Parafrankia discariae: one gene and its partners. Each later gene encodes a partner of the first gene's protein in a complex. Links are inferred from orthologs where the notes say so. Each region holds a gene or a part of one and is shown in the gene's direction. Other genes may lie near its edges. The genes, in order: secY, secA and secG.

Region 1 (7,383 bases):
TCGGCCGCGAGCTGCGGGACAAGCGTTTCATGAAGATTATTTCGCTGGCGCCGGAGGTGCTGTAGACCGTGGCCGGTATGAAGATCAAGAAGGGTGACACGGTCCAGATCGTCACGGGCAAGGACCGCGGCCTGAAGGGCAAGGTCATCCGGGCCATCCCCGACCAGAACAAGGTCGTGGTCGAGGGCGCGAACCGGATCACCAAGCACACCCGCGTCCAGCAGAGCTCGCGTGGCTCGCAGTCCGGCGGGATCGTCACCCAGGAGGCGCCGATCCACGTCAGCAACGTGATGATCGTCGACCCGTCCGACGGCCGTCCGACCCGCGTCGGTTACCGCTTCAACGACGACGGCACCAAGGTCCGGATCTCGCGCCGCACCGGTGCCGAGCTCTAGGCCCCCGGCGCAAGGCTAGGAAACGAGACATGAGTGTGACCACGGAAGCCCGGCCGGTCCCGCGGCTGAAGCAGCGGTACCGCGAGGAGATCGCCCCGGCGCTGCGGGAGGAGTTCTCCTACGGCAACGTCATGCAGATCCCCGGCGTGGTGAAGGTCGTCGTCAACATGGGCGTCGGCGACGCGGCCCGGGACGCGAAGCTGATCGACGGCGCGACCAGGGACCTCGCGGCCATCACCGGCCAGAAGCCGGCCGTGCGCCGGGCGAAGAAGTCCATCGCCCAGTTCAAGCTGCGCGAGGGCCAGCCCATCGGGGCGAAGGTGACCCTGCGCGGTGACCGGATGTGGGAGTTCCTCGACCGCCTGGTCACGATCGCGCTGCCCCGCATCCGCGACTTCCGCGGACTCTCGCCGAAGCAGTTCGACGGCGCCGGGAACTACACGTTCGGCGTGACCGAGCAGTCGATCTTCCATGAGATCGACATCGACCGGATCGACCGGGTCCGGGGCATGGACATCACGGTCGTGACCACCGCGACCAACGACGACGAGGGCCGGGCGCTGCTGAGGGCGCTGGGCTTCCCGTTCCGGGAGAGCTGAGAAATGGCGAAGAAGGCGCTGGTCGAAAAGGCCGCCCGCAAGCCCAAGTACGCCGTCCGCGGCTACACCCGCTGCCAGCGGTGTGGCCGCCCGCGCTCGGTCTACCGCGTGTTCGGCCTGTGCCGGGTGTGCCTGCGGCAGATGGCCCACCGCGGCGAGCTGCCCGGCGTGACCAAGAGCTCCTGGTAGTTCAACACACGATCGCGGTAGGCCCGCGCACCTCGTGCGCGAGCGGCGGGAACCCCCGTGAGAAAGGCGTCAAGCCATGACGATGACCGATCCGATCGCGGACATGCTCACCCGTGTCCGCAACGCCAACCGGGCTTATCACGACCGGGTGGTGATGCCGCACAGCAAGATCAAGACGCACATCGCCGAGATCCTCCAGCAGGAGGGTTACATCCTCGGCTGGCACGTCGAGGACCCCGCCGAAGGCGCGGTCGGCCGCACGCTGATCGTCGACCTGAAGTACGGCCCCAACCGGGAGCGGTCGATCGCGGGTGTGAAGCGGATCAGCAAGCCGGGTCTGCGTGTGTACGCCAAGTCGACGAACCTGCCGAAGGTCCTCGGTGGCCTGGGCGTCGCGATCATCTCCACCTCGTCGGGTCTACTGACCGACAGGCAGGCCGGCAAGCGGCGCGTGGGCGGGGAAGTCCTCGCCTACGTCTGGTAAGGAAGGCGAACGATGTCACGGATCGGGCGCCAGCCCATCAGTGTTCCCACCGGCGTGGAGATCTCTCTCGACGGCCCGAAGGTCACGATCAAGGGCCCCAAGGGTTCGCTGAGCCACACGGTCGCGGAGCCGATCGAGGTCGTCCGCGAGGACGGTCAGCTCATCGTCAACCGGCCGAACGACGAGCGGCGCAGCCGCTCGCTGCACGGCCTCACCCGCACCCTGGTGTCCAACATGGTCGTCGGGGTCACCACCGGGTACTCGAAGACCCTGGAGATCGTCGGGGTCGGGTACCGGGTCCAGGCTCGCGGCTCGGACCTCGAGTTCGCCCTCGGCTACAGCCACCCGGTACCGGTGAAGGCCCCCGAGGGCATCCGGTTCGAGGTGCAGACCCCCACCCGCTTCGTCGTGCACGGCATCGACAAGCAGCAGGTGGGCGAGGTCGCCGCCAAGATCCGCGGACTGCGCAAGCCCGACCCGTACAAGGGCAAGGGTGTGCGGTACCAGGGCGAGGTCGTTCGCCGCAAGGTCGGGAAGACCGGGAAGTAGGTAGACAGACATGGCAGTGAGCCTCAGCGCCAGCGCGCGCCGGCGGACGGCCAAGCTCCGCCGCCACGTCCGCGTGCGCAAGAAGGTGTCGGGCACCCCGATCCGGCCGCGTCTCGTCGTCACCCGGTCCTCGCGGCACATCTACGCCCAGGTCATCGACGACGTCGCCGGGCACACCCTGGCCTCGGCGTCCACGCTGGAGGACGGGCTGCGCGCCTCCGACGGGGACAAGAGCGGCAAGGCCCGCGAGGTCGGTCGGCTCGTCGCGGAGCGTGCGCGCGCCGCCGGGATCGACGCCGTGGTGTTCGACCGGGGCGGTCGCACCTACCACGGCCGGATCGCCGCGCTGGCCGACGCGGCCCGCGAGGGCGGGCTGAACTTCTGATGACCACATCCACTAGGGAGATGTTCTAGATGCCAGGCCAGCAGCGCCGCGGAGGCGGCTCCGGCGGTTCCGACCGCCGCGAGCGCCGCGACCGTTCGGGCGGTGGCCCGGCGCAGGAGAAGACCGCTTATGTCGAGCGGGTCGTCGCCATCAACCGCGTGGCGAAGGTCGTGAAGGGCGGGCGTCGGTTCAGCTTCACGGCGCTCGTCGTGGTGGGCGACGCGGACGGCACCGTCGGCGTCGGCTACGGGAAGGCCAAGGAGGTCCCCGCGGCGATCGCCAAGGGGGTCGAGGAGGCCAAGAAGCACTTCTTCAAGGTCCCGCGGATCGGCTCCACCATCCCGCACCCGGTGCAGGGTGAGGAAGCCGCCGGTGTCGTGCTGCTCAAGCCCGCCTCGCCCGGTACCGGTGTCATCGCCGGTGGTCCGGTGCGCGCCGTGCTGGAGTGCGCCGGGGTGCACGACGTACTGTCGAAGTCACTCGGGTCGTCCAACCCGATCAACATCGTGCACGCGACTGTCGCCGCGCTGCGCGGTTTGATGCGTCCCGAGGAGATCGCCGCCCGCCGTGGGCTGCCGCTGGAGGATGTCGCTCCGCCGGCGATGCTGCGCGCGCGGGCGGCCGGGGTCGGTGCGTAATGGCCAAGTTGCGCATCACGCAGATCCGCTCCGAGATCGGCGGCACCCGTAACCAGCGCGAGACGCTGCGCACGCTGGGGCTACGCAAGATCAACGCGAGCACCGTCCGTGACGACCGTCCCGAGGTCCTCGGGATGATCGCGACCGTGACCCATCTCGTGCGGGTCGAGGAGGTGGACTCCTGATGGCCGAGAAGACGCTGGAGAAGTCGGACTCCGCCACCGCGGAGGAGCGCGGCCGCGGGCTGAAGGTCCACCACCTTCGCCCGGCGCCGGGCGCCCACAAGAAGAAGCAGCGCGTGGGCCGCGGTGAGGGCTCCAAGGGCAAGACGGCCGGCCGTGGCACCAAGGGCTCGAAGGCACGCAAGCAGGTGCCGGCGCGCTTCGAGGGCGGCCAGATGCCCCTGCACATGCGGGTTCCCAAGCTCAAGGGCTTCCGTAACCGGTTCCGCACCGAATACCAGGTGGTGAACGTCGCCACCCTGGAGGAGCTGTTCCCCGACGGCGGCGCGATCGGCGTCGACGACCTGGTCGCCGCCGGCGCGATCCGGGGCAAGTCGCTGGTGAAGGTGCTCGGCGACGGCGAGATCGGCGTGGCCGTCCAGGTGACGGCGCATGCCTTCTCCGGTTCGGCGAAGCAGAAGATCGAGGCCGCCGGGGGCAGTGTCACCCAGGCGTGAGAGTGGCCTCGGGGCGGGTGGGGCGACCTAGCCGTCCCGAGGCGTTCGTGCGTTTCCGCACCGGCGCGCCGCAGTTGGCCGCCGGTGTCACCGAGGCCCGGTGGCCCTTGGGCCACCGGAGTCCAGGAGCCTGAATCGTGACACCGCGTAGTGGCCACTGTGGAGCGCGGCGGAGGGCGACAGCCGACGTAACGGCTCGCCGGTGACGCTGCAACGGGTGCCTCCTCGCTCTGCGTCTCGAGTACACCGGTGCCTACCGCGAGTGATGTCCGGACGAGTGGGCCTCGGGTGCTGTTAGAGTCGCCTCACCGCGTACGGTCGGCTTCGGCGGCCAGCGGCGATCCGTACCGGACATCGAGTCCGTCCCGTCAGCCGTAAGGATCAGCAGGAGGAGTCGTGCTCACCGCCTTCACGCGGGCCTTCCGCACGCCCGACCTGCGGAAGAAACTGCTCTTCACCCTTGGTGTCGTCGTCCTGTTCCGGTTGGGCAGCGTCATGCCCTCACCCGGTGTCTCCACGGCGGCGGTGAACGCGTGTCTGGACTCGGCCAGCGCCGAAAGCAACAACGTGTACTCGCTGATCAACCTCTTCAGCGGTGGCGCCCTCCTTCAGCTCTCGGTGTTCGCGCTCGGCATCATGCCGTACATCACCTCGAGCATCATCATCCAGCTTCTGGTGGTGGTGATTCCGCGACTCGAGCAGCTGAAGAAGGAAGGCAGCTCGGGTGAGCAGAAGCTCACCCAGTACACCCGCTATCTGACGGTCGCCCTGGGCATCCTGCAGGCCACCGGCATCGTGGCGCTCGCCCGCAGTGGCCGGCTCTTCCCCGGCTGCAGCGCCCAGATCATCCCGGACACGAGCCTCTTCCGCATCGTCACCATCGTGATCACAATGACCGCGGGAACAGCGGTCATCATGTGGATGGGTGAGCTCATCACCGCCCGCGGCGTGGGCAACGGCATGTCGCTGCTGATCTTCACCTCGATCGCCGCGGCCCTGCCCTCCCAGGGCGGGCGGATCCTGCAGGTCGCCGGTGGCGTCGTGTTCGGCCTGGTGATTCTGCTCGGTCTGGCCATCGTCGTGTTCGTCGTGTTCGTCGAACAGTCGCAGCGCCGCATTCCGGTCCAGTACGCGAAGCGGCTGATCGGGCGCCGGATGTACGGCGGGACCTCCACCTATCTCCCGATCAAGGTGAACCAGGCCGGCATCATCCCGGTCATCTTCGCCTCCTCGCTGCTCCAGCTCCCGCAGCTCGTGGGTCAGGTGTGGAGCAACCAGACCTTCCAGGACTTCGAGCAGCGCTACCTGTCGCGCGGGGACCACCCGCTCTACCTCGTGGCCTACGGTGCACTGATCATCTTCTTCACGTACTTCTATGTCGCGATCACCTTCAACCCGACGGAGGTCGCCGACAACATGAGGAAGTACGGCGGGTTCATCCCCGGGATCCGACCCGGCCGGCCCACGGCCGAATACCTGGATCACGTGCTGTCCCGCATCACTCTCCCTGGCTCGCTGTTCCTGGGGGTCATCACGGTGTTGCCGTTGGCGCTTCTCAACCTGACGAAGGACCAGCCCTTCCCGTTCGCTGGTACCTCGGTTTTGATCATGGTGGGAGTGGGGCTGGAGACCGTGAAACAGATCGAAAGCCAGCTCATGCTGCGCAACTACGAAGGATTCCTCCGGTAGTGCGCCTCGTACTGGTCGGACCGCCAGGCGCCGGCAAGGGGACGCAGGCCGCCTTCATCGCGCAGGCGAGATCCATTCCGAAGATCTCGACCGGCGACATCTTCCGGGCGAACGTCCGCGAGGGAACCGAGCTCGGTGTCCTCGCGAAGGCGTACATGGACGCCGGTGACCTCGTCCCCGACGAGATCACCATCGGCATGGTGCGCAACCGTCTCGCCGAGGACGACGCGGTCAAGGGCTTCCTCCTGGACGGCTTCCCACGCAACGTCCCGCAGGCCGAGGTGCTCGGCGGCATGCTGGACGCTATGGGCACGCGTCTCGATGTGGTCCTCGAGCTGGTCGTCGACGACGACGAGGTGGTGCGGCGGCTCTCCGGGCGGCGCACCTGTCGGAACTGCGGCCACATCTGGCACCTCGACTTCGACCCGTCCCGGGTCGAGGGAATCTGTGATCGGTGCTCGGGGGAGTTGTTCCAGCGCGACGACGACCGTTCTGAGACGGTGCGCCACCGCCTCGAGGTGTACGCCGAGCAGACCTCCCCGCTCGTCGCGTACTACGCGGCCAAGGGCGTGCTCATCGGCATCGACGCGACCGGCCCGGTCGACAACGTGACCGACCGCGCCCTCGACGCGCTACGCCACTACGGCGACTGACCGGGGCCGACCCCGGTCAGTCGCGTCGTGACACCGCCATACCTCGCGTCCGCGGCGGTTCCGGTACGGAGCGGGCCCTCGGTCCTTCGCGGCCTGCGCCGCGGTCGAGGTCGTCCGCTGGCCCGCGGTCGCCGTATGCCCGCGTTTTCCGCCGGCGACGTCCGCTCTCGACGAACGAGCTCCCATCTCCGTCACCGCGGACGGTTATCGTCGGTAGGGGACGGGCGCGGGAACGCGCCGGCGGGGCCCGTGGGCACGGCAGGCACGTGAGCGCGGCAGGGAACGTGAGCGCGGCAGGTCCGTGCCGGGGCGGCTGCGCCGGCGGGGTACGGGTCCCGGCCGGGCTCAGCCGAGGCGACGGGCAGTCGTACGTCGCGAACACTACTGAGGGACGGGACCGGTAGAGCGTGGCACGACGAGAGCACGTCCAGATCAAGACGGCATCCGAGATCGCCAAGATGCGGGTGGCCGGGCTGCTCGTCGCGAAGACCCTGGCGGCGCTGCGCGCGGCGGTGGCTCCGGGCGTCACCACGGAGGATCTCGACGCCCTCGCGGAGCGGACGATCCGCGCCGACGGCGGCATCCCCTCCTTCAAGGGCTACGCGCACCCCCCGTACCCGGCCTCGATCTGCAGCTCGGTGAACAACGAGGTGGTGCACGCGATCCCCAGCCGGCGCCGGGTGCTGCGCGAGGGGGACATCATCTCCATCGACTGCGGCGCGATCGTCGACGGCTGGCACGGCGACGCCGCGATCACCGTCCCGGTCGGCGAGGTGCCCACCGAGGTCCTGGACATGCTCCGGGTCTGCGACGAGGCGCTGTGGCGGGGCCTTGCCGCCGCCCAGCTCGGCGGCAGGCTGACGGACATCAGCAACGCGGTGGAGCGGGCCATCCTCCCCCACGGGTACGGGATCGTCGACCACTACGGCGGGCACGGCATCGGGTCGGAGATGCACCAGCCGCCGCACGTGCTGAACTACGGCCGGGCCGGCCGCGGGATGAAGCTGGTCGAGGGCGTCGCGCTGGCCATCGAGCCGATGATCACCCTCGGCTCGCCGGACACCGTCATCCTCGAGGACGAATGGACGGTCGCGACCAGGGACGGCTCGCTCGCCGCGCACAC
Region 2 (7,477 bases), on another replicon or contig:
GCCGAGGTCAGCCATCGACGGCCGCCCGAGGTACCGACTCTCCGGTCGCGTCGATCCCGTACGGATCGGCCGACCGGGCCAGGTGAACGGGAGGTGGATCGCGTGGACATCGTGGTCAAGGGCAGGCACACCGCGGTTCCGGAACGGTTCCGCAGGCATGTCCAGGCCAAACTCGCGAAGCTCGAGCGGCTCGACTCCAAGGTCATGCTGGTCGACGTCGAACTCTCCAAGGAACACAACCCTCGGCTGTCGGACAGCTCCGACCGGGTCGAGCTCACCGTGTATTCGCGGGGCCCGGTGATCCGTGCGGAGGCCGCCGCGGCCGACGCCTACGCCGCGCTCGACCGCGCCACCGCCAAGCTGGCGGAGCGCCTGCGCCGGGCTTCGGACCGACGGGTCCGCCACCACGCCAACCACGCGGGTGCGAACCACCCGGTTCCCGGCCGGGCGGGCACCATCCCGGACCTGCCCGTCGTCCCGACCGGCCGCCAGCCGGAGACGGACTCAACCAGCTCGCCGGTCCCAGGCCTCGAGGACGGCGCGCCGGGCCTGGCCGCCGTCGGCGCCGAGGCCGGCGCGAAGCGGCCGAGCTGGTCGGCCGCCGACGACGGCGACGATTCCGACTACTCGCCGATGGTGGTACGCGAGAAGACGCACGCCGCCGCGCCCATGACGCTCGACGACGCCCTGTCGAACATGGAGCTCGTCGGGCACGACTTCTACCTTTTCCTTGACGCTGCCAGCGGCCTGCCCAGTGTCGTGTACCGCCGATGCGGCTACGACTACGGCGTCATCCGGCTCGAGGGAGCGGTCGGAGACGGCGTGGTCGGTGCCCGAGAACGAACGGCAGCGGTCATTTCCGCCGTGTGACGGTCGATCCCCCCTGCCGGCGTGGGACCATTTGCCTTGGGTGTCGGACTCCCGGCATCGGTGCACACGGCACGTTCCACGGGCTGTGCCCTCGGCGTCGCGACGCCGAGGGCACAGCCCCGCAGGAGCGGTTCCAGGGGAGGTCGGAGATGACGGTGGACGAGCAGCGTTCCGAGGAGGCGCTGCGGACGCCATCGGAGGCGAATCCCATCCGGGTGCTCATCGTCGATGACCATGCCCTGTTCCGGCGCGGCCTGGAGATGGTCCTGGCGCAGGAGGTCGACATCGAGGTTGTCGGTGAGGCCGCCGACGGAGCGGAAGCGGTCACGATGGCCGCCGAGATGGCGCCGGACATCGTCCTGATGGACGTCCGGATGCCCAGGCGCGGCGGGATCGACGCCACGAGCGCCATCAAGGAGAAGGTGCCCAGCGCGAAGATCGTGATGCTCACGATAAGTGACGAGGAGGCGGATCTCTTCGACGCCATCAAGGCGGGCGCGATGGGCTACCTCCTCAAGGAGATCTCGATCGACGAGGTCGCCGCGGACATCCGCGCGGTCTACAACGGCCAGAGCCTCATCAGCCCGTCCATGGCCTCCAAGCTGCTCAGCGAGTTCGCGGCCATGATCAAGACGAAGGACGACCGGCCGCAGCTGCCGACACCACGGCTGACCGACCGGGAGATGGAGGTCCTCCGCCTGGTCGCCAAGGGGCTGAACAACCGGGACATCGCCAAGCAGCTCTACATCAGCGAGAACACGGTGAAGAACCACATCCGGAACATCCTGGAGAAGCTCCAGCTCCACTCCCGGATGGAGGCCGTGGTGTACGCGGTGCGGGAGAAGCTGCTCGAGATCACCTGACGCGGCTCCGGTCTGCCCCACGCCCGGTGGACCCACGCCCGGTGGGCCCGCGGTACCGCCGAGCCGCGCGGCGGTGGCCAGCCGCGTCCGTGGCAGGCGGCGGTCAGGCCGGTGGGTCCGTGGCGAGCCGGGTGCCGATCCAGCAGTCGTGGCGGACGCCGTCCCCCAGGACGATCGCGCTGCGCAGCGTCCCGTCGAGGGTGAACCCGAGCTTCTCCGCCACCCGACGGGAGGCGTGGTTGCCGACCGCCGCGCGCCACTCGACGCGTTCCAGCCCCAGCGCGCCGAACCCCCAGCGCAGCAGTGCCGCCGACGCCCGGGTGGCCACACCCTGGCCGCGGGCGCCGGCGGCGCACCAGTAGGAGATCTCCGCGTCGCCCTCGTCGGTCAGGTCCTGCAGGGCCACCGACGCGAGGAGTGCTTCGGTGGTGGCGTCGACGACAGCCAGCGGCGTGCCCGTCGCCGTCGCCCACGCCTCGACCGCCTGTCGGCAGACGAAGTCCTCCGCGTGGTCTCTCGTGTAAGGGACGGGGACCCGCGTCCACCGCGGAATCTCGGGATCCTGACAGGCCCCGCACACGGCGTCGACGTCCGAGGTCTTCCAGGGACGCAGGTGCAGCGCACCCGCGGTGATCTCGACGGGCTCGAGCGGAACCCGCTGAAGGGCGCGCCCGGCGCCCGGTCCAGGTCGGCGCGCGGGGGGCAACAATGGGCCGGAGACAGGACCGGGACCGGATCCGGTGTCGGAACGCATACCGCCACGATGCCAGCACCTCGGGCCACGGCGGCGCGCTCACGCCCCCGCCGTCGTATCTGATCCGGTGGTGGGCGCGAGGCGCCCCGGCGGTCGCCGGCGGGCCGTGGCACGCGGTCGCCGGGCCGGGCACGGGAGCCGCGGCCCGGTCGTTGTGTACTCGCGGGAGAGGGATACGCGGCGGCGACCCGGGCGCGGCGCGCGGCTCCCCATCCCGGCGCGCCGCCAACGGTCCGAGGACGGGCCGTGGGTGGCGATCGAGGGGCTAGCATCTTGGTTGTCGGTGAGCCTCGCCGACATGCCTGCCGGAGGAGTTTCGCCGTGGTTCTAGACAAGATCTTGCGTGCCGGTGAGGGCCGGATTCTGCGCAAGCTCAAGGCGATCGCCGAGCAGGTGAACCTCATCGAGGACGACTTCACCGGTCTGACCGACGCCGAGCTGCGCGGGATGACCGACGAGTTCCGCCAACGCCTGGCCAGCGAAGAGGAAACCCTCGACTCGTTGCTGCCCGAGGCGTTCGCGGCGGTGCGCGAGGCGGCGCGGCGGACGCTCGGCCAGCGCCATTTCGACGTCCAGATCATGGGTGGCGCGGCGCTGCACCTGGGCAACATCGCCGAGATGAAGACCGGTGAGGGCAAGACCCTGGTCTCCACGCTGCCGGCCTACCTCAACGCCCTGAGCGGCGAGGGCGTCCACATCGTCACGGTGAACGACTACCTGGCCCAGCGCGACGCCGAGAAGATGGGCCGTGTCCACAAGTTCCTCGGCCTCTCGGTCGGGGTCATCCATCCGCAGATGCCGCCCTCGGTGCGCCGCCAGCAGTACCTGTGCGACATCACCTACGGCACGAACAACGAGTTCGGGTTCGACTACCTGCGCGACAACATGTCCTGGAGCGCCGAGGAGCTGGTCCAGCGCGGCCACCACTTCGCCGTCGTGGACGAGGTCGACTCGATCCTCGTCGACGAGGCCCGCACGCCGCTGATCATCAGCGGCCCGGCCGACAACCCGACCCGTTGGTACACCGAGTTCTCGCGGATCGCGCCGCTGCTCGAGCGGGATGTCGACTACGAGGTCGAGGAGGGCAAGCGGACGGTCTCGATCAGCGAGGTCGGCGTCGAGAAGGTCGAGGACCAGCTCGGCATCGAGAACCTCTACGAGTCGGTGAACACGCCCCTCGTCGGCTACCTCAACAACGCGCTGAAGGCCAAGGAGCTCTACAAGCGCGACAAGGACTACATCGTCACCGACGGTGAGGTCCTCATTGTCGACGAGTTCACCGGTCGCGTCCTGCACGGCCGCCGTTACAGCGAGGGAATGCACCAGGCGATCGAGGCCAAGGAGAAGGTCGAGATCAAGCAGGAGAACCAGACCCTGGCGACGATCACTCTCCAGAACTACTTCCGGCTCTACGACAAGCTGTCCGGAATGACCGGTACGGCCATGACGGAGGCCGCCGAGTTCCACCAGATCTACAGCCTCGGCGTGGTGCCGATCCCGACGAACAAGCCGATGGCCCGCACCGACCAGGCCGACGTCGTCTACAAGACCGAGATCGCGAAGTTCGACGCGGTGGTGGAGGACATCGCCGAGCGGCACGAGAACGGTCAGCCCGTCCTGGTCGGCACGACCAGCGTGGAGAAGTCGGAGTACCTGTCCAAGCAGCTCACCAAGCGCGGTGTCCGGCACGAGGTGCTGAACGCCAAGAACCACGAGCGCGAGGCGATGATCATCGCCGAGGCGGGTCGGCGCGGCGCGGTCACCGTGGCGACGAACATGGCCGGTCGAGGCACCGACATCATGCTCGGTGGCAACCCCGAGTTCATCGCCGACGTGGAGCTGCGCCAGCGCGGCCTGTCTCCGATCGACACCCCGGACGACTACGAGGCGGCCTGGCTCGAGGCGCTGGAGAAGGCCAGTGCGTCGGTCAAGGCCGAGCACGAGGAGGTCGTCAACGCCGGTGGCCTCTACGTGCTCGGCACCGAACGGCACGAGTCCCGCCGGATCGACAACCAGCTGCGTGGTCGTGCCGGCCGCCAGGGCGACCGTGGCGAGTCCCGGTTCTACCTCTCCCTCGGGGACGACCTCATGCGGCTGTTCAACGCCGCGGCGGTCGAGGGCATCATGGACCGCCTCAACATCCCGGACGACGTCCCGATCGAATCCAAGATCGTGACCCGCGCGATCCGTTCCGCGCAGACCCAGGTCGAAGGTCAGAACTTCGAGATCCGCAAGAACGTCCTCAAGTACGACGAGGTCATGAACAAGCAGCGCACCGTGATCTACGAGGAGCGCCGCAAGGTTCTGGAGGGCGCCGACCTGCACGAGCAGGTCCGGCACTTCGTCGATGACACCATCGAGGGTTACGTGCGGGGCGCGACGGCCGACGGCTACCCGGAGGAGTGGGACCTCGAGACCCTCTGGTCTGGTCTGGGCCTGCTCTACCCGGTCGGTGTCGACGCGCCGGGCACCGACGACCGCGAGGGGCTGACCTCCGACCTCCTGCTCGAGGACCTCCAGGCGGACGCGCAGGACGCCTACGACCGGCGCGAGACCGAGCTCGGTGACAAGCCGGACGGCGAGGCCGTCATGCGCGAGCTGGAGCGCCGAGTGGTGCTCGCGGTGCTCGACCGCAAGTGGCGTGAGCATCTCTACGAGATGGACTACCTGCAGGAGGGCATCGGCCTGCGGGCGATGGGGCAGCGAGACCCGGTCGTGGAGTACCAGCGCGAGGGTTTCGACATGTTCCAGACGATGATGGAAGGCATCAAGGAGGAGTCGGTCCGCCTCCTGTTCAACGTCGAGGTCCAGGTCGCGGGGCGGGACACCGAAGAGGGCACCGCGGCCCCGGTCGGCACGGCGCCCACGCCGGCCACCCCGGCGGAGGGCGGTGCCGTGGCCGTCGGCGCCGTGCCGCTGGTCACCCCGGCCGAGCCCGCACCCGCGCCGGCCCGGCCCACACGGACCGCTCCCGAGCCTCCGCCGGCCCCGGTGCCGGCGGCCCCGCCGCCGGTCTTCGTCAAGGGCCTCGAACCGCGTCGCCTGACCGGGGGGCTGCGCTACACGGCGCCGTCCGTCGACGGCGGCTCGTCCACGGTGACGACCGTCGACAACGGCTCCGAGCTGTCCCGTGGCGGCGGGGCGCGCGCAGCCGGCGGTGGCGTGTCCCGCGGCGCCGGTGAGGGCGGCACGGCCCGCCCGGCGCGCAACGCGCCCTGCCCCTGCGGCTCGGGGCGGAAGTACAAGCGCTGCCACGGCGATCCGGCCCGCCACAACGACTGACGGGCCACCGATGGCCGGAGACGGGCGGGGGCGGGTGGTGGGAGGCCCCCGCCGCCGGCCGGTCAGCCGGGCTGGTCGGCGAGGCTGGCCGTCAGCCGAGCTGGAGGGTCGTCACCTGCCAGCGGCCCGCGGCGTGCTCCATCCGCAGGGCGAGCGCCCGGACCCGGGCACCCCTGCTGACCACGGCGCTGACCTCCGCCACTCCGGGCAGCGGCTCACTGACCCGCACGCTGCGCACCTGCGAGGGCTGGCGGGTCGCCAGGGACGACGCCGTCCGCTCGAAGTCGCTCTGTAGCGCCGCCGTGCTCCAGGGGGCCAGGTGCGCGGCCGGTCGGGCCCCGGAGAGCACCTCAATGATCACTCGTACGACCACGGCCGCGGTCCGGCGCGGATCCGGCGACGGCCCCGGGCCCGGCGGCGTCACCGCGACGGGGCCATCCGCCGGCTGACGCACCGGCGCACGGGTGGTTCGGGTGGGCCGTGGCCACGGGAGAGTCCGTTGGTCCGGCAGGAGATGGCGGGCGGCGCCGCGTTCGGCGCGGTTCACCGGCCCGGCCACCGCGCTCACGGCGGCAGACGTCGCGGTCGGTGGGGCGGCAGACGTCGCGGTCGGCGCCGCGACTCTCGAATACCGGGCACCCGCGGACCGGTCGGCCCCCGGGGCCCGCCCGGCCGGTTGCCCGGGCGGGACGGTCTCGTCGTCGTAGGGCGGGTCGACGGGACGCACGGGCATCAGCCGGGGCGTGGTGGCGACATGGGGACGCCGGCGACGGGGCAGGGTCAGGGCGGTCGTCGCGGTCACGGCGGACCTTTCAGGGGGACGGCGGGGCGGCATCGCTCAGGCACCGACGGTCGGGACCTGTGCCGGGTCAGGTGGCGGTGGCCGGGGTCAGGGGCCGGGCGGCGGCAGGAGCCGCTGGCCGGGAAGCAGGAGATCCGGGTCGGGCCCGATCACGTCGGCGTTGGCCGACCACCAGCGCGGCCACTCGGCCGCGATCTGCTCGATCGTGGCGGTGGGCCCGAGATGACGGGCGACGATCGTCCACAGGCTGTCCCCGCGCAGCACGACAACCTCCGCGGGCGTGCCCGGATTCGTCGGGGAGGTGCCCACGGAGGTGCCGGGCACCGGGCCCGGGGTGCCCGTGCCACGGGGCGCGGAGGGCACGAGAGGATCACTCCCGCCAGTATCGGAGGACGCGGAAGCACGCGGCGCCGCGGCGCTGGGCGCTGGAGCGGTGCCACCGGGAGCGGTGCCACCGGGAGCGGTGGTGCTGGCGGCGCTGGGGATCGGGTTCGCGGGTCGTGGGGCGCCGGTGCCGGCCGGCGGGCTGCCCTGCTCCGGCTGACCGGTCGGCTCGGCCTGGTCGGGATGACCGAGGAAGGGCCAGCCGCGAGCGGTCGCGGTGGCCGAACCGGCGGTGGGCGCGGCGCCGGGGTCAGGGGCGGCCGTCGCGGCATCCCGCGGCTGCTGCGCGGAGACGGGTGGATCGACCGCGCTGACGGGGGTCAGCGGCACGATCTGGACGTCGTCCGGCAGGCCGCGCTCGGCGCCGGACAGCCTCGCCGCGTCGGTTCCGGCGTCGGCTCCGCTGGCCGCATCGGGGAGGCCCAGGTAGGGCCAGCCACGCTGGGACGCGGCCAGCCCACCCTCCGGCCCGATGGCCGGCGCGCCGGCCGATGCGTCCGCTGACACGATCGTCGACGCCGT
Region 3 (7,111 bases), on another replicon or contig:
GGTCGTCATGGGCGTGAACGACGACGTCTACGACCCGGCTAAGCACCATATCCTCTCGAACGCGTCCTGCACGACGAACTGTGTGGCGCCATTGGCGAAGGTTCTCGACGAGGCGTTCGGTATCGAGCGTGGTCTGATGACCACGATCCACGCTTACACCAATGACCAGGTCATCCTTGACTTCCCGCATTCCGATCTGCGTCGGGCGCGGGCGGCGGCCCAGAACATCATTCCCACCACCACCGGTGCCGCGAAGGCGACCTCGCTCGTGCTTCCGCATCTCAAGGGCAAGCTCGACGGCATCGCGATGCGCGTTCCGGTGCTCGACGGCTCGGTCACCGACCTTGTCGTGAACCTGGCCCGTCCCGCCTCGAAGGACGAGATCAACGCCGCGTACAAGGCGGCGGCGGAGGGCCCGCTGAAGGGCTACCTCGTCTACACGGAGGACCCGATCGTGTCCTCCGACATCGTGGGCACGCCGGCGTCGTGCACCTTCGACTCGCTGCTCACGATGTCCAGCGGCTCCCAGGTGAAGGTCGTCGGCTGGTACGACAACGAGTGGGGTTACTCCAACCGGCTCGTCGACCTGACCGGGCTCGTCGCCGCCCGGATCTGACACCGGCGAACCGGCCGGTCCATCGCACCTTCGCCCACCCCGGAGCAGCCCAGCGTGAGGACGATCGACGACCTGCAGGTCACCGGTCACCGCGTACTCGTCCGCAGTGATCTCAACGTGCCCCTGGACCATTCCGGGGGCGCGCCACGCATCACCGACGACGGACGGGTGCGCGCGAGCGTGCCGACCATCCAGGCCCTGCTGGACCGGAACGCGAAGGTGATCGTCTCCTCCCATCTGGGGCGGCCCAAGGGGGCCCCGGAGGAGAAGTACTCCCTCGCCCCGGTCGCCGAGCGGCTCGCCGAGCTGCTCGGCACCCCGGTGGCGTTCGCCGGGGACGGCAGCGGCGACATCGCCGGTGACCGGGCCCGGGAGGTCGTCGGGCAGCTCGCCGAGGGCCAGGTGGCCCTGCTGGAGAACCTGCGCTTCCACCCGGGCGAGACCAGCAAGGACACGGTGGCCCGCGCGGCGTTCGCCGACGAGCTCTCGGCGCTCGCCGAGTTCTACGTCGGCGACGCGTTCGGCGCGGTGCACCGGGCCCACGCGAGCGTGTCGGAGGTGCCCAAGCGCCTCCCGCACGCCGCCGGCCGGCTCGTGCTGGCGGAGCTGGAGGTGCTGCGGGCGCTGACCGCGGCGCCGGCCCGGCCGTACGCCGTCGTGCTCGGCGGGTCGAAGGTGTCGGACAAGCTCGGCGTCATCCGGGCCCTGCTGCCGAAGGTGGACGCGCTCCTCGTCGGCGGCGGCATGTGCTTCACCTTCCTGGCGGCTCTCGGCCACCCGGTCGGTGCCTCGCTCCTGGAGAGCGAGATGATCGACACCTGCAAGGACCTGCTGGCCGAGGCCGGTGACCGGCTCGTGCTACCCACCGACGTGGTGGTCGCCGACCGGTTCGCCGCCGACGCGGCGACCGCCGTCGTCGCCGCCGACGCGATCCCGGACGGCTGGCTCGGCCTCGACATCGGGCCGGCGTCCACCGCCGCGTTCGCGGGCGTGGTCGCCGTCGCGGCGACGATCTTCTGGAACGGCCCGATGGGCGTGTTCGAGTTCGCCCCGTTCGCGGCGGGCACCCGCGGGGTCGCCGAGGCGGTCGCGGCCGGCGGCGGCTTCTCGGTCGTCGGCGGCGGCGACTCGGCCGCCGCGGTGCGCACCCTCGGCATCCCGGAGAACGACTTCAGCCACATCTCCACCGGAGGTGGCGCCAGCCTGGAGTACCTGGAGGGCAAGGCCCTCCCGGGGCTCACCGCGCTCGGCGGCTGACCGGCACAGAATTCACCCGACGACAGAATTCACCCGACGAAGGGAAGCAGGGACGTGGCGAAGGGGGCACCCGCCCGCGGGCCGGCTGGAACCGGCCGGCGGACGCTGGTCGCCGGCAACTGGAAGATGAACCTCAACCACCTCGAGGCCATCGCGCTGGTGCAGAAGGTCGCCTTCGACCTCAAGCCGGCCGAGCTCGAGCGGGTCGAGGTCGTCTTCCTGCCGCCGTTCACCGACCTGCGCAGCGTCCAGACGCTGATCGACGGCGACAAGCTCGCCGTCGGCTACGGCGGCCAGGATCTCTCCCCGCACGGCTCGGGCGCCTACACCGGCGACATCAGCGGGCCGATGCTGGCCAGGCTCGGCTGCTCGTATGTCGTCGTCGGGCACTCCGAGCGGCGTACGTACCACCACGAGGACGACAAGCTGGTCGCCTCGAAGGTGCAGGCGGCCTACAAGCACGGCATCACGCCGATCCTGTGCGTCGGCGAGCACGAGGACATCCGCGCCGCCGGAACCCACGTCGAGCACGTCCTGGCCCAGCTCGAGGGCTCGCTGGCCGGTGTGAGCGCGGAGCAGGCGACCACCCTCGTCGTCGCCTACGAGCCGGTCTGGGCGATCGGTACCGGGCGCACCGCCTCCGCCCAGGACGCGCAGGACATGTGCGCCGCCGTCCGCGGCCAGCTCACGAAGCTGTTCGGTGAGCCGATCGCGGCCGGCATCCGGGTCCTCTACGGCGGTTCGGTGAAGGCCGCGAACGCGGCCGAGCTGTTCACCATGCCCGACGTGGACGGCGGCCTGGTGGGTGGCGCGAGCCTGGTCGCCGAGGAGTTCGTCGGCATCATCCGCAGCGGCCCGGCGGCGTAGCGAGGCGGGCCGCGCGCGCATGAGCCGTCCCGGGGTGTGCCACATCGGTGACCGGGGTGGCGTCATGTACGTTTGCACGATCGTCGAGTCGCCCGATCGGGTGTGACGGTATGGGCCCACCAAACGTTGTTGGAAAGGCGGAGGAGGTGCGTAGGACGGTGGCGACGCTCCGCTGGGAGGCTCGACCCGGCCACCGGGCCGCCTGCCACGTCCCCGAGGAGCGGGAGCTGGTCTAGATGACGGTCGGTCTGTCGATCGCCCTGATTGTCGCGAGTGTGCTGCTGGTGCTGCTGGTGCTGTTGCACCGGGCCAAGGGCGGTGGTCTGTCGACTCTGTTCGGGGGCGGTGTCTCCTCGTCCCTGGGGGGGTCGTCCGTGGTCGAGAAGAACCTCGACCGCCTCACCGTCGCGGTGGCCCTTTTGTGGATCACCTGCATCATCGGTCTCGGTCTGCTCCTGAAGAATTGAACGCCCCGTCTGCGGGGCGGCGTCCCGGGCCTGCCCGGGGAATCGCCGCCCTGCTCACCGCCCTGCTGGCCACGGTCGCCCTGCTCACGGTCGCGGGGTGCAGCGGCGACGCCGACCCGACGCCGGGTCCGATGGCGGCCAGCCCCACCACGCCGCCGACGACCGCCCCACCGCTCGACAAGCCCGGCGGCACGCTGCGCCTGCTGACCGGGCGGATGCCGACCGGTGACCCCGGGTGGGCCGACGAACCGGGGGAGCGGGCGTTCGCCCGGCTGGTGACCCGTCAGCTCTACAGCTACCCCGCCGACCCCGACCCCGCCAGGTCGACGATCCCGCGCCCCGACCTCGCGGCCGGCGCCCCCGTGGTGACCATGGGCGGCACCGTCTACACCGTGCGGCTGCGCTCGGCGGCCCGGTGGAACACCCCCAACCAGCGTCGGATCACCGCGACGGACGTCGCCCGCGGCCTCAAGCGGATGTGCGCGCCGCCGTCACCGTCGCCGCTGCGGGGGTACTACGCGGCGACGGTCGTCGGTTTCGCCGAGTACTGCGCTCAGCTCGCCGTGGCCCCGGTGGCCGACGCCCCCGCGCTGATCGAGAGCGGCACCGTCCCCGGGATCGAGGTCATCGGCGACGACACCCTCGCGTTCCACCTGATCAAGCCGGTCAACGACTTCGTGGACGTGCTGGCCCTGCCGGCCAGCTCACCGGTGCCGCTGGAGGCCCTGGCCTACCCGCCGGACTCCCAGCAGTACCTCGACAACCTGATCTCCGACGGGCCGTACCGGTTCGTGTCGGAGCCGGGCGGTGGCTACCGGCTGTCCCGCAACCCGGCCTGGAGCGGATCGTCGGACGGCATCCGGCGGGCGCTGCCCGACCACATCACCGTCACCGACGGTCTCGACCCGGCGACCATCACGGCGCGCATCGAGGCCGGCGACGCGGACATGGCCCTCGGCGGCGACATCCCGGTAGACGACCTGACCCGACTCGTCGAGGGCACCGACGACCGGCTCGTGGTCGCCCCGACCGGACCGGTCGTCGCCCTCGTCGTCGGGCTCAACGGGCCGTCCGCGGCGGCGCTGCGCGACCAGCAGGCCCGGGAGGCGCTGGCCTACTGCATCGACCGGACGGCGGTCGCCGCGGCGCTGGGCGGCCCGATCCTCGCCACGGCGACGGCCCAGCTCCTGCAGCCGCCGATGACCGGCTACGAGGTGTACAACCCCTTCCCGGCCGGGGACGGCGCGGGGGACGCGCGGCGCTGCGCCGACGGCCTGGCGAACAACCCGGGCGGGAAGGTGACGGCGCTGTCCCTGCTGACGACGGACAGCGCCATCGACACGGCGGTGGCCGAGGCGCTGCGCGCCGCGTTCGCCCGCGCCGGCATCCGGCTCGACCTGCGCATCCGCACCGGCGCGCAGTACACGGCGGCCGCGTCGACCCCGGGCGGGCAGTTCTGGGACCTCGCCCTGACCACGATCACCCCGGCCTGGTTCGGCGACGCCGGGCGGACCGTCTACGAGCCGCTGCTGGACGAGAGCTGGGTGGGCGCCCGGCCGGCCGACGGCGGCTATCGCCGTCCCGACCTGCTGGCCCGCTACGAGTCCGCGGTGACGGCCTCCTCCGAGGACGACGCCGCCACGGACTGGGCCGGGCTGGAGCGGACGGTGCTCAACGACGCCGCGATCGTGCCTCTCGCGGTCACCCACACGCCACGGCTGCGCGGCGCGGCGGTGCAGGCCTTCACGATCGTGCCGTCGCTGGGAACCGCCGATCCCACAGCGGTTTCGCTCGGTCCCTGAGGGTCTCCGGACCGGCGGCGGGATCAGCCGCACACCCGTGAGGGGGCCCCTAGGGGCCCCCTCACGCATTAGGAAGCCCCGGTGAGGGTGGTCGGTGCAACCCGTGGTGGACCTCCCGGCCTACACTCCGGACAGACGCGCTCGACAAGTGCCGGGGGGCACTGAGGACGTCTACGGTGGCGGTTCGGACGTGGGTGGTCCGGCCGCGGGGGGCCGACCGCCGAGCTACCACCCATGGGACGAGACGAAGGAGTACGCGGGCCGTGGCAGGTGGCAACGCCATCCGGGGGAGCCGGGTCGGGGCGGGACCGATGGGGGAGGCCGAGCGGGGCGAGACCGCCCCTCGGCAGCGGATTTCCTTCTGGTGCGCCAACGAGCACGAGACGAAACCGGCCTTCGCGGCCGACGCCTCCATCCCGGACACGTGGGACTGTCCGAGCTGCGGCTTCCCGGCCGGGCGGGACCGTGAGAACACGCCCGCCCCGCCGAAGACGGAGCCGTACAAGACGCACCTCGCCTACGTGCGGGAGCGTCGCAACGAGAAGGACGGCGAGGCGATCCTGGCTGAGGCACTGGCCAAGCTGCGGGGCGCGCCGGTCAACTGACCGGGCGCTTCGCGGGGCACCGGGCCGGCGATGCCGCGTGACGGCGGTCCGTCCGCACTGGGCGACTCTCCGGACGGGCCGGTCCTCGGCCCGTCCGGACCAGCCCCGGCGACCGGTTCCGCCGGATTGACCGGCCCTGCTGGATCGATCGGCCCCGCTGGATCGATCGTCGCCGGCCGGCTTGTCGCCGGCCGCTACCGGCTGATCGAATGCATCGGCGCCGGCTCGATGGGCACGGTGTGGCGCGCCCTCGACGTGCTGCTGCGGGCCGAGGTGGCCGTGAAGGCCATCTGGATCGGCGGACGCGCGGGCCCGACGGGTCCGGCTGGCGCCGACCCAGAGCGGCTGGCCGCGGCCGTGCGCGAGGCCCGCAACGCCGCCCAACTGCGGGCGAACCCGCATGTGGTCTCGGTGACCGACGTCATCCAGGACGGCGGCCTGCCGTGGATCGTCATGGAACTGGTCGCCGCCACGTCGCTGGACGCGGCCGTCCGCCGCGCCGGACCGCTACCGCCGCGCCGGGTGGCCGAGATCGGGCTCGCGGTCCTGGACGCGCTCATCGCCGGCCAGCGGGTCGGCCTCCTGCACCGTGACGTGAAGCCGTCGAACATCCTGCTCGCCGACGACGGTCGGGTGCTGCTCACCGACTTCGGCATCGCCACCAACGTCGCGGACACGACCGACGCGGGCGCGAGCGGCAGCGCGGGAACCCCCGCCTACCTCGCGCCGGAACGGATCACCCGGGGCCCGGCGTCGCTCGCCGCCGACCTGTTCTCCCTCGGCGCCACCCTCTACTTCGCCGCCGGCGGCAGCCCGCCGTTCGCCCGGGAGACGGTGCCGCTCACCCTCGGCGCGGTCCTGCACACGGATCCACCGGTGCTGACGGACACCGACACACTGTGGCCGGCGATCGGCGGTCTGCTGGTCAAGAACCCGCAGGCGAGGCTGAGCGCGGAGGGCGCGAAGGTCCTGCTCACCCGGGCCCTGCGGCTGGCTCCCGGCGAGCAGGGACCGCCGCCTGCCACCCGGCCACCGCGGCGGCGGACAGCCAGCCCGCCGCCGCCCGCCCCGCCGCCGCCCGCCCCGCCGCCGCGTGCTCCGGTGCCGCTACCGGACGGCCCGCGGCGGCGACGTCCCCTGGTCGCGCTCGCCGCCCTGGTGGGACTCGTGCTCGTCGTGTCGGCGGCCGGGCTGCTCTGGGCCGCACGGGACAAGCCTCTGCCACCCGCGGCCGACCCGCCGGCCACCGTCGACCTGCTGCCGGACGGCATGGCCGGCACGTGGACCGGAACGGTGACCCAGGGCCCGATCGAGTTCGGGGTCGAGATCGTGCTGCGGCGCGGCGGGATCGGCGAGACCGTCGGCGACAGCGACTATCCGGCGGACGGCTGCGCCGCGCGGCTGCGGCTGCTGGAAGCCGGTGCGGACCGCGTCACCGTCCAGGAACGGCTGTTCCACTCGGGCGCGCTGTGCCGCGGCGCCGAACGGCTCGTGCTG

Evidence for each region.
Region 2: the proteins of secY (region 1) and secA are in contact, whole or in part, in a crystal structure (PDB 3DIN), measured with the Thermotoga maritima proteins. The link is inferred for Parafrankia discariae from one-to-one orthologs. Residues at the interface, in WP_004081795.1 of Thermotoga maritima: Glu108, Gly109, Glu110, Glu111, Ala236, Glu237, Arg238, Arg239, Ile240, Thr241, Ile242, Gln243, Tyr244, Ala245, Arg246, Arg247, Val248, Thr249, Gly250, Arg251, Arg252, Val253, Tyr254, Gly256, Ala257, Ser258, Thr259, Tyr260, Leu261, Pro262; in WP_004082002.1 of Thermotoga maritima: Glu261, Ala262, Arg263, Lys300, Ala301, Arg302, Thr303, Ile304, Ile305, Leu323, Tyr324, Asp325, Pro326, Val329, Ser330, Tyr333, Ile336, Lys340, Phe345, Val349, Glu363, Phe364, Tyr374, Ser375, Gly376, Gly377, Glu393, Ile395, Thr482, Ser483.
Region 3: secY (region 1) and secG share a complex: the UniProt entries of both Escherichia coli proteins name them as parts of the sec protein translocase complex. The link is inferred for Parafrankia discariae from one-to-one orthologs.

What each region holds. Positions count from the first base shown.
Region 1 is NZ_KB891252.1:92,889-100,271, reverse strand. What follows is about bases 3,478-6,460. They hold secY (preprotein translocase subunit SecY), read left to right. Parts: upstream 3,478-4,314; coding sequence 4,315-5,607; downstream 5,608-6,460. Other genes in these bases: B056_RS0127775 (adenylate kinase), read left to right, coding at 5,607-6,260; rplO (50S ribosomal protein L15), read left to right, coding at 3,478-3,918. In the rest of the region: rplN (50S ribosomal protein L14), read left to right, coding at 1-65; rplX (50S ribosomal protein L24), read left to right, coding at 78-395; rplE (50S ribosomal protein L5), read left to right, coding at 425-994; B056_RS0127815 (type Z 30S ribosomal protein S14), read left to right, coding at 998-1,183; rpsH (30S ribosomal protein S8), read left to right, coding at 1,260-1,667; rplF (50S ribosomal protein L6), read left to right, coding at 1,680-2,216; rplR (50S ribosomal protein L18), read left to right, coding at 2,227-2,601; rpsE (30S ribosomal protein S5), read left to right, coding at 2,631-3,239; rpmD (50S ribosomal protein L30), read left to right, coding at 3,239-3,424; more of rplO, read left to right, coding at 3,424-3,477; map (type I methionyl aminopeptidase), read left to right, coding at 6,668-7,383. UniProt on the Escherichia coli protein: The central subunit of the protein translocation channel SecYEG. Consists of two halves formed by TMs 1-5 and 6-10.
Region 2 is NZ_KB891258.1:17,247-24,723, forward strand. What follows is about bases 2,496-5,969. They hold secA (preprotein translocase subunit SecA), read left to right. Parts: upstream 2,496-2,808; coding sequence 2,809-5,769; downstream 5,770-5,969. Other genes in these bases: B056_RS0129570 (Rv3235 family protein), read right to left, coding at 5,861-5,969. In the rest of the region: hpf (ribosome hibernation-promoting factor, HPF/YfiA family), read left to right, coding at 103-870; B056_RS0129555 (response regulator), read left to right, coding at 1,020-1,733; B056_RS0129560 (GNAT family N-acetyltransferase), read right to left, coding at 1,837-2,439; more of B056_RS0129570, read right to left, coding at 5,970-6,571. UniProt on the Escherichia coli protein: Required for protein export, interacts with the SecYEG preprotein conducting channel.
Region 3 is NZ_KB891219.1:272,201-279,311, forward strand. The notes cover bases 1,881-4,591. They hold secG (preprotein translocase subunit SecG), read left to right. Parts: upstream 1,881-2,976; coding sequence 2,977-3,207; downstream 3,208-4,591. Other genes in these bases: tpiA (triose-phosphate isomerase), read left to right, coding at 1,928-2,740; B056_RS0118255 (ABC transporter substrate-binding protein), read left to right, coding at 3,204-4,591. Also shown: gap (type I glyceraldehyde-3-phosphate dehydrogenase), read left to right, coding at 1-616; B056_RS0118240 (phosphoglycerate kinase), read left to right, coding at 671-1,873; more of B056_RS0118255, read left to right, coding at 4,592-5,009; B056_RS0118260 (RNA polymerase-binding protein RbpA), read left to right, coding at 5,273-5,614; B056_RS0118265 (serine/threonine-protein kinase), read left to right, coding at 5,645-7,111. UniProt on the Escherichia coli protein: Subunit of the protein translocation channel SecYEG. Overexpression of some hybrid proteins has been thought to jam the protein secretion apparatus resulting in cell death; while this may be true it also results in FtsH-mediated degradation of SecY.